DNA from 2 places in the Butyricicoccus sp. AM78-15b2TA genome. Region 1 is predicted to be linked to the other one. Evidence: riboswitches for the same ligand, from Rfam matches in the RefSeq annotation. Region 1 holds a riboswitch; the other holds the start of a gene.

Region 1 (4,422 bases):
GATCCGGCGCAAGTTGACGCCGGATACACCAAAGGGTGGCTATATCCGCACTGTACTGGGCAGTGGATATAAATTTGAATCCGTGATATAGGAAACGCCGGACATATGCTGATTGGCTCTGTCCGGCGCTTTTTTATATAAATCCTGTGTTACTTGAAAAAAACATATATAAATTCGACAAACGGCAGTCTACTCTTCCCCAAATAGACTATTTACAGTTTTGAACCGCAAGGCGGTGTAATATCCAATCCTTCAAGAAAGTGTATTCCCCAGTTACACATAGAATCCAATACCGGAATGATACTTTTTCCAAAGGCGGTAAGTGAATACAAGGTTTTAGGTGGTTTTTCTGGAATTACTTCTCTGTGAATCATGCCGCATTCTTCCAAATCGCGAAGTTGTTGTGAAAGCATTTTAGGGGTGGCTTTTGGAATTAAGCGTTGTAATTCCATGTAGTGCAAAGGTTTTTCTATCAAATGCCAAAGAATGAGAGGTTTATATTTTCCTCCAATCAGAAAAAGTGTGGCTTCCACTGGACAACTAAATTGATCTTTTTGATAATTCATTTTTATAAATTCACTCCTTTTTGGGTACTTTCTTTGAGGGAAGTATCTACCTGAAAAGTGCAATCTTGTTATTCTACTGCACCATGTTAAAATTAGTACGACGATTGAATATGGCAACTAAATTATACAACACCAAGAAAGGATTGACCATGATGAATTTTATTGAGATTGCAAAAAAACGGTATTCTGTACGCAATTACAGCAGCAAAAAGGTGGAAAAAGAGAAGCTTGATAAAATTTTGCAGGCTGCTCATGTTGCACCAACAGCAGCAAACTTACAGCCGGTTCACTTAATTGCAGTAGAAAGCAAAGAAGGGCTGGAAAAAATCAGCAAAGGGGCAAATATTTATAATGCTCCTCTTGCAATTATTGTATGTGCAGATCATAACAAAGCATGGGTTCGCCCATTTGACCAAAAACAAACCGGAGACATTGACTCAGCTATCCTAACAGACCATATGATGTTGGAGGCAACAGAATTAGGTTTAGGTACCGTATGGGTATGTTACTTTCAGCCTGATGTTATCCGGAAAGAATTTGATTTGCCCGATAATTTAGAGCCAATCAATATTTTAGTAATCGGTTATGGAAATGAAGAAGCTGCAGATACAGAAAGACATGACCATCTGAGGATTCCACTCACCGACTTAGTTTCGTATGAAAAACTATAACTGAATATAAGATGATTTCCGAAATGCTTCCGAACTTTCTTCAACTCATTGCTTCCAAAAGTGGTTGATGTTATAATTGCGGGGAAACAACTGAATAAAAGTGTCTTCGGGGCAGGGTGAAATTCCCGATTGGCGGTAAAGTCCGCGAGCGTAAAACGCACGATTTGGTGTAATTCCAAAACCAACAGTATAGTCTGGATGAAAGAAGATATGGTTAGATTTCCGCAGATTTTGAGAGGCTTACTTTCTTTTCTGTGGCCTAATTATAATGTTAACACCTGAAAGACCTTTTCTTTTGGGTGTTAATTTTTTGTCACGGAGGAAAGCAATTATGAACAGTAAAACAAAAAGAATCACCGCTATTGGGATGCTATGTGCAATCACTTATGTCACCATGGTTGTTGGCAGGATTCCGATTATTCTATTCTTAAAGTATGACCCATCAGATGTTATTGTAACTTTAGGCGGCTTTATTTGGGGACCGATGACTTCCTGTATCGTATCTGTCATTGTGGCAACCCTTGAAATGATTACAGTAAGCGATACCGGAATATTAGGTTGTATCATGAATATCGTACAAACACTATCTTTTGCGTGTACGGCGTCTATCATTTACAAAAAAAAACACACTCTATCTGGTGCACTGATTGGCCTGGCATCGGGGTGGCTAATAACGGTTATTGTTATGCTGCTATGGAACTATTTGATAACGCCGCTTTATATGGGGTATCCAAGAGAAGCGGTTGTGGAATTGTTACTCCCTGCCTTTCTTCCATTTAACTTGTTGAAAGGCGGGTTAAATGCATCCATTACATTTTTACTGTATAAGCCCATAGTTACCGCTTTGAGAAAAAGCGGATATGTTGCTACTTCGGAAAATGAAGCAAGACAAAAGCATACTGGTCTGCTTATATTGGCAAGCTTCATCATTGTGACTTGTGTTTTGATCATCCTATCAATGAATGGAATTATATGAGGATCGAAATGAAAGAAAATACGAATGCGCCTATTTACACACTAACGGGAATCGTTATACACGGCCGAGGTATTGGAAAGCATGTGGGGACACCTACCGCAAACATGGAGATAGCAAAAAATACATTTTTGCCAAATACAGGGGTATATGTGGCAGATATTCTTTTAAGCGACAAGAGATATTATGGTGTTACCCATATTGGGGCACGCCCTACACTTGATAATGATGATTCTGTTTCAATCGAAACACATATTTTTGATTTTGATAAGGACATATACGGGAGTACGATAACTGTCAACCTATATAAGAAATTGAGAGAAGTTAGAAAATTTAACGAATTATCCTTGCTGCTTGCACAAATTGCAAACGACCGGACAATGGCGCTAAAATTTTGGGGATTGAAGCAAGCAAGTCACACCTTACACATTGATGTTAACCGGCATTGTGTAATATTAGAACAGAAGGAAGTTTATTTATCAACAAACGAATTTGAAGTCCTTTATCTGCTGCAACAATCTCCTCAAACCACCTTCACAAAAGAGCAGATTTATGAAAAGATTTGGCATGAGCCTACAAATAACCATTTACACGCAGTAGAAAATACAATTTTCCAAATACGCAAAAGGCTAAAACCATATTGCAAGGGGCGCGAGTATATAAAAACTGTAATTGGCTACGGTTATAAGTTTAATTCTGGGTAAGGTGATATTTAAGCATTAGAACAAATGGCCCCAGTCCCAGAGTTTTGAAGTCTCTATATTCAGCAACCTTTTACAAATAGAAAAGGCTCTGGCACTATACCCCCATCTCATTTAAGATTTTCCAAAAACAGAACCACTGCTTATGCACATAAGGAGAAGAAAGGATGTGAACAATATGGGCAAATTTTTAATATTATCCGTTGCAGACCACGAAGAACATATACTCAATAAAATTATAGAAGCTATTGCAAACGAACCAGAACTTGACCATATTGCTCTCCCACCCTCTAACGCCAGCCTCTCCTTTCCAGACCTTGAAATTCGGCTAAAGGAGCAAACTGTATCCTGCAACGGTCAACTTGTTACTTTGACTCACCATGAGTTTGCTGTCCTCGCTTATCTGGCTCGTCACCCTGGCTGGGTATTCTCAGCCAGCCAGATTTATGAGGCTGTGTGGAATGTGGACGGTGAGCACTGCGGAACTGCCGTTGCCAGCGTCATCAGTCAGATACGACGTAAGTTGACGCCGAATATGCCCAAGGGTGGCTATATCCGGACTGTACTGGGCAGCGGATATAAATTTAACAGTTCTCCCCTTTAAGTCAGTAAGAAAGGCTCCGAGGCCGTAAGGATCTCGGAGCCTTTCTCATTGACTTAAATCTTAAACAATTTAATCGCCTTCAACAAAATAATGCTCAATTCCTGATACAGATCCTCATCCAATGCTCCATCAATAATGGCATACTTGAGCAGCAATGGCCGGTACATCTGTAAAATCGCCGTAATGGCATCCTCGTTTCCAGCCTTGGCGCTGAGAAGCAGACATTCAAAATTCATCTCTTGTCACCCCCTTCAATACTCTTTCTAATTTTCTGAATCGTCCTGTAGTAAAGCGCCGCTGCCCCTTTATAAGACAGTCCAAACTTTGCTCCCAAAGTATCAAAATCTTCTTCCTCCAGCGTTCGGGCCAGAAATATCTGGCGCTCCCGTTCATTGAGTTTTTGCAGGGCCTCCAAAAGCGCCCCATTCTCAATCACATCCATAAGCGGCAATTTGTCCAAAACCACTTCCTCCGAGCTGGGTTCGGATTCGTAGACCACTTCCACAGTACTCTCTATACTGCTGCGCTTATAAAGCTGGAGCAAATAATCTTTTCTACGGCGCTTAACCGCCGACACCAAATATGCTGTAAATCTAAATTGCAGGTCATCTTCTGCCTGTCCATTATTCCGTTGCCACATGGCTTTACCTCCAAAAGTCTCAAGAATTCCGATGGATTTCCTGAGCTTCTGGCGGTGACCTGCACCGGGCCAAAGCTGGTTGATATAGAGAAAAACAGCCAGCTTTGTACCAATGGACAAAACCAGCTGTTTCTTGAATTTCTGCATCGAGCAGTTCAATAGATGCCGTTCGGGCAGGTGGAGGTTTATCTTTATGTGAAGAAAACTCTCTTGCCCTGCCTCGACGATATGCCCCTATTGAGAGCCGTTCATGAAAAGCCGTGTGTC
Region 2 (4,422 bases), 140 kb from region 1:
CCTCCGCGCCAGAGATCAGCTTGGAAACGATAAATTCGTTGAAACGTGCACCAACGATTGCAAACTTGCCCTTGGTTGCTACTAACTTGCCTTCGAGTACCTTCATCTTAAAATCTTCCTTTCAATATGGTGAACAGATATATTGCAGGGCGAGGTGAGGTCATCCCGCCCTGCGGGATAGATTGATTACAATGTTTCACTAAAGAGGTGACCCATCTTAATTTTCTTGGTTCTGAGGTAGAACGCGTCGTCCTTCTGCGGTGCAATCTCGATCGGCACGCGCTCAGTGATCTCTACACCAAAACCGTCCAGACCGTAAATCTTCTCCGGATTATTGGTCAGCAGGCGCAGCTCCTTCGCGCCGAGATCCTGCAGGATCTGAGCGCCGATCCAGTATTCACGCAGGTCGGGCGCAAAGCCGAGCTTTACGTTTGCCTCGACTGTATCGAAGCCCTTTTCCTGCAGCTCATACGCCTTCAGCTTGTTGATCAGACCGATTCCGCGGCCTTCCTGGCGCATATAGAGCAGCACGCCGCGTCCTTCCTTGTCAATCTGCTGCATGGCTGCCGCCAGCTGCTGACCGCAGTCGCACCGGCGGGAACCGAACACGTCGCCGGTCAGACACTCGGAGTGTACGCGGCAGAGCAGGTTCTTACCGTCGCCAATTTCGCCCTTGACGAGCGCAACGTGGTGCTCGCCGGTCAGGTCGTTGACGTAGCCGTAGATGCGGAACTCACCGAAACGGGTGGGCATTTTCGCACAGGCTTCGCGGACAACGTGCTTATCATGACGACGGCAGTAGTCCTGCAGGTCCTTGATGGTGATGATCTTGAGACCCCATTCCTTGGCCTTCTCCATCAGCTCGGGCGTGCGCATCATCGTGCCGTCATCGCGCATGATCTCACAGCACAAACCGCACTGCTCGAGTCCGGCCAGGCGGCACAGATCGACAGTCGCCTCGGTGTGGCCGTTGCGGGTCAGCACACCGCCGCGGCGTGCAACAAGCGGGAAAACGTGTCCCGGACGGCGGAGCTCCTCCGGCTTGGTGTGGATATCCGCACATTTGCGGCAGGTAAAGCCGCGTTCCTCGGCGGAAATGCCGGTCGTGGTGTCCACATGGTCGATGGAGACCGTGAACGCGGTGTGGTGGTTGTCGGTGTTGACCTTTACCATCTGCTCCAGACCGAGACGGAGCGCAACCTGCTCACTCATCGGTGTGCAGATCAGGCCCTTGGCATGGGTCGCCATGAAGTTGACGTTTTCGGTCGTGGCGAACTGTGCGGCGCAGATGAGGTCGCCCTCGTTCTCGCGGTCCGGGTCGTCGATGGTGAGGATGAGGTGTCCGGCGCGAAGCTCTTCGAGCGCTTCTTCAACTGTATTGAACTGATATTCCATAAAAGAAAACCTCCGTTAAAATCCGTGTTGTGCAAGAAAATCCATCGTAATACCGCTGGATTTGTGCGGCGTGAGCATTTTTTCAACGTATTTGCCGATCACATCGCATTCGAGGTTGACCGGCTCGCCCGGCTTTTTGCCGAGCAGAATGGTCTGTGCGCCGGTGTGCGGGATGATAGAGACCGAAAAGTCGGTGTCCGTCACAGCCGCCACGGTAAGGCTGACGCCATCAATGGCGATCGAGCCTTTTTCGACGATGTACCGGAGCAGGGGAGCCGGTGTTTTGATCGTCACCCATACGGCGTTGTCCTCGCGCCGCTGCGAGAGAACCGAGCCGGTGCCGTCGATATGGCCGGATACGATATGACCGCCGAACCGTCCGTCGGCAGGCATCGCGCGCTCCAGATTGACCGGCGAGCCGCTCTGCAGACTGCCGAGCGCGGAACGCCGCAGGCTTTCCGCCATCACGTCGGCGCTGAAGCTGTCGTCCGTCAGCGCGACCACGGTCAGACACACGCCGTTCGTGGCAATGCTGTCGCCGATTTTTGTATTTTCGAGCACAGTATCTGCCGCAATCGTCAGCCGAGCGCCCTTTGCGCCGCGCTCGATGCGCCGCACCGTACCGATTTCTTCGATAAGTCCAGTAAACATTACAATCTCCCTTCAAGCAGGAAATCTTCGCCCATCGGCGTGCAGGTCACGTCCTTCAGCGGAAGCGCCTGCACCATCTTGTCAAATCCCAGACCTCCGACCGGACTTTTCGCGCCTGCACCGCCGATGATTTTCGGGGCAATGTACGCCTGCACGCGGTGTACCACACCGGCCTCCAGCGCGGAGAACGCAAGTGCCGAGCCGCCTTCAAGCAATATGCCGTCGATGCCGAGTGCGCCGAGCTGGCGCATCAGGTCGGCAAGGTCTACGCGCTCGTTTTTCGTTTTGCATTCGAGAATGTGTACACCGTGCCGTTCCAGTTCAGCGGTGCGCTCATTTCGACCGACAACCGCGATATAGGTCGGGATTTTGTTCGCCGTCTGTACGATTCTGCTGTCGATCGGCGTTCTTGCGCGGCTGTCGCAGATTACGCGGATCGGATCGCGCCCGCCGTCAATGCGGCAGGTGAGCAGCGGATCGTCCTCAAGCACGGTGCCGATGCCGACCATGATGGCGGGCAGCCGGTTGCGCGTTTCGTGCACATGACGGCGGGCGGTCTCGCCGGTAACCCAGCGGCTGTCGCCGGTGTGCGCGGCGATTTTGCCGTCCAGCGTCATCGCGTACTTGAGCGTCACAAACGGCGTTTTGTGCGTGATGTAGTGAAAGAAAACTTCATTCACGCGGCGGCATTCGTCCTCGCACACGCCGGTCTCGACTTCGATGCCTGCGTCGCGCAGGATCTGTGCGCCTTTGCCGGCTACCAGCGGATTGGGGTCCAGACAGCCGACGAACACGCGGCCGATCTTGTGCTCGATGACTGCATCTGTGCACGGCGGCGTGCGTCCCCAGTGGCAGCACGGCTCAAGCGTGACGTAAAGGTCTGCGCCGGTGCAGTCCTCGGTGCAGTGCGCGAACGCATTGCGCTCAGCATGCAGGCCGCCGATGTGCTCGTGCCAGCCTTCACCGATGATTTTTCCGTCCTTGACGATGACGCAGCCGACCATCGGATTCGGATTGACGTGACCGGCTCCGCGCTGGGCCAGCGCCAACGCCTGACGCATATATTCCTGTTTTTGCTCCTGCATAGAATCACCTGATATAATAATTCTGTAGAAAATTTCACGATAGTTTGGCGACAGCCAAAAAAACGTCCCAAAGACAGAATCTTCGGGACGCTGAAAAAAGCATTGTGAAAATAAAAAGTCCGAAACACCGAATCGGCATTTCAGAACAGCAAACAAACGGAAAATCTTTCCGCGCATTCTTCTTTTATCCAGACTATACTGTCGGCCTCGGAATTTCACCGAATCATGCTTCCGCCGAATGGCATCCGCTCGCGGGCTGTACCGCCGGTAGGGAATTGCACCCTGCCCTGAAGAATCAAATATTTGGTTTTGCGGGGCAGAGCCTTTATTGTTCTGCCTGAGGAAAGTATAGTCCCAAGCGGAGAAAAATGCAAGAGTTTTTTGAAAAAATAATTTTACAGAATATGTGAATGCAAACAAAGCACCGTAAAAGTTCGAAAAAGACTGGAAAATACGCTGATAACGCACAAAAAATATAAAATGACCATACGGTTGTTATTGATAGTTTTCCGTTTTCCATTACCAATTTTCAATTTGCTCCGGTTGTGCTATAATCAAATAGCTATGAAATGAAAGGAGAGTGTGCCATGCGGATCTGGACCGGACGAGCGGGGAGCGGCAAGACAACGGCCATCCTGCGGGAGATCGCGGCGCTGAGTGAAAAGGGAGAGGGACGGCAGATTCTGCTCGTGCCCGAGCTGAACTCGCACCTGATGGAGCGACGGCTTGCTGCAGCCACGCACAACCACGGCGCACGCACGGCCGAGGTGCTGACGTTCTCACGATTGGCTGACCGTGTGTTCTCTGAGGTCGGCGGACTGGCACAGCAGATGCTGACGCCGGCAGGTCAGCTTTTGACCTTGCAGGAGGCGGCACGCCGTGTGCAGGGGGGGCTGAGTGCATGGAAGGGTCTGGCAGACAAGCCGGAGCTGCTGCAGGAGGCGCTGCGGCTGATCGACGAGTGCAAAACCTGTGCAGTCGCACCGGAGACGCTGTTTGCGGCTGCCGAGGAGAGTGAGGACGCGGTACTTGCAGAAAAATTGTCCGATCTTGCACAGATTTTAACAGCCTACGAGCGTCTGTGCGAGGAGTCTCTGCCTGACCCGAGAGACCGGCTGACACACCTGCGCGACCGTCTGGCAGAAAGTCACACGCTGGACGGTGCAGCGGTCTATCTGGATGGATTTCTCGGCTTTACCGTGCAGGAAAGTGCAGTGGTTGATGCCATGCTGGCAGCGGGTGTGCCGCTCTCTGCGGCGGTAACCTGTGATACGGATTACCCGGAGATTTT

The links. A riboswitch is a leader RNA that binds a small molecule or an ion and turns the genes downstream of it on or off. The one in region 1 is predicted to bind FMN.
Region 2: another riboswitch for FMN. It lies ahead of ribD (bifunctional diaminohydroxyphosphoribosylaminopyrimidine deaminase/5-amino-6-(5-phosphoribosylamino)uracil reductase RibD); the one in region 1 lies ahead of PGS25_RS02740 (ECF transporter S component).

The regions. Positions count from the first base shown of each region.
Region 1 covers NZ_JAQEHY010000002.1:151,719-156,140, reverse strand. The annotation lists gene PGS25_RS02755 (winged helix-turn-helix domain-containing protein) at 1-91, shown strand, start outside; gene PGS25_RS02750 (winged helix-turn-helix transcriptional regulator) at 213-566, opposite strand; gene PGS25_RS02745 (nitroreductase family protein) at 719-1,237, shown strand; FMN riboswitch at 1,336-1,451, shown strand; gene PGS25_RS02740 (ECF transporter S component) at 1,569-2,213, shown strand; gene PGS25_RS02735 (riboflavin kinase) at 2,222-2,914, shown strand; gene PGS25_RS02730 (winged helix-turn-helix domain-containing protein) at 3,090-3,515, shown strand; gene PGS25_RS02725 (helix-turn-helix domain-containing protein) at 3,569-3,751, opposite strand; gene PGS25_RS02720 (sigma-70 family RNA polymerase sigma factor) at 3,748-4,302, opposite strand.
Region 2 covers NZ_JAQEHY010000002.1:16,071-20,492, forward strand. The annotation lists gene ribH (6,7-dimethyl-8-ribityllumazine synthase) at 1-106, opposite strand, end outside; gene PGS25_RS02175 (bifunctional 3,4-dihydroxy-2-butanone-4-phosphate synthase/GTP cyclohydrolase II) at 187-1,395, opposite strand; gene PGS25_RS02180 (riboflavin synthase) at 1,411-2,046, opposite strand; gene ribD (bifunctional diaminohydroxyphosphoribosylaminopyrimidine deaminase/5-amino-6-(5-phosphoribosylamino)uracil reductase RibD) at 2,046-3,131, opposite strand; FMN riboswitch at 3,304-3,430, opposite strand; gene PGS25_RS02190 (PD-(D/E)XK nuclease family protein) at 3,719-4,422, shown strand, end outside.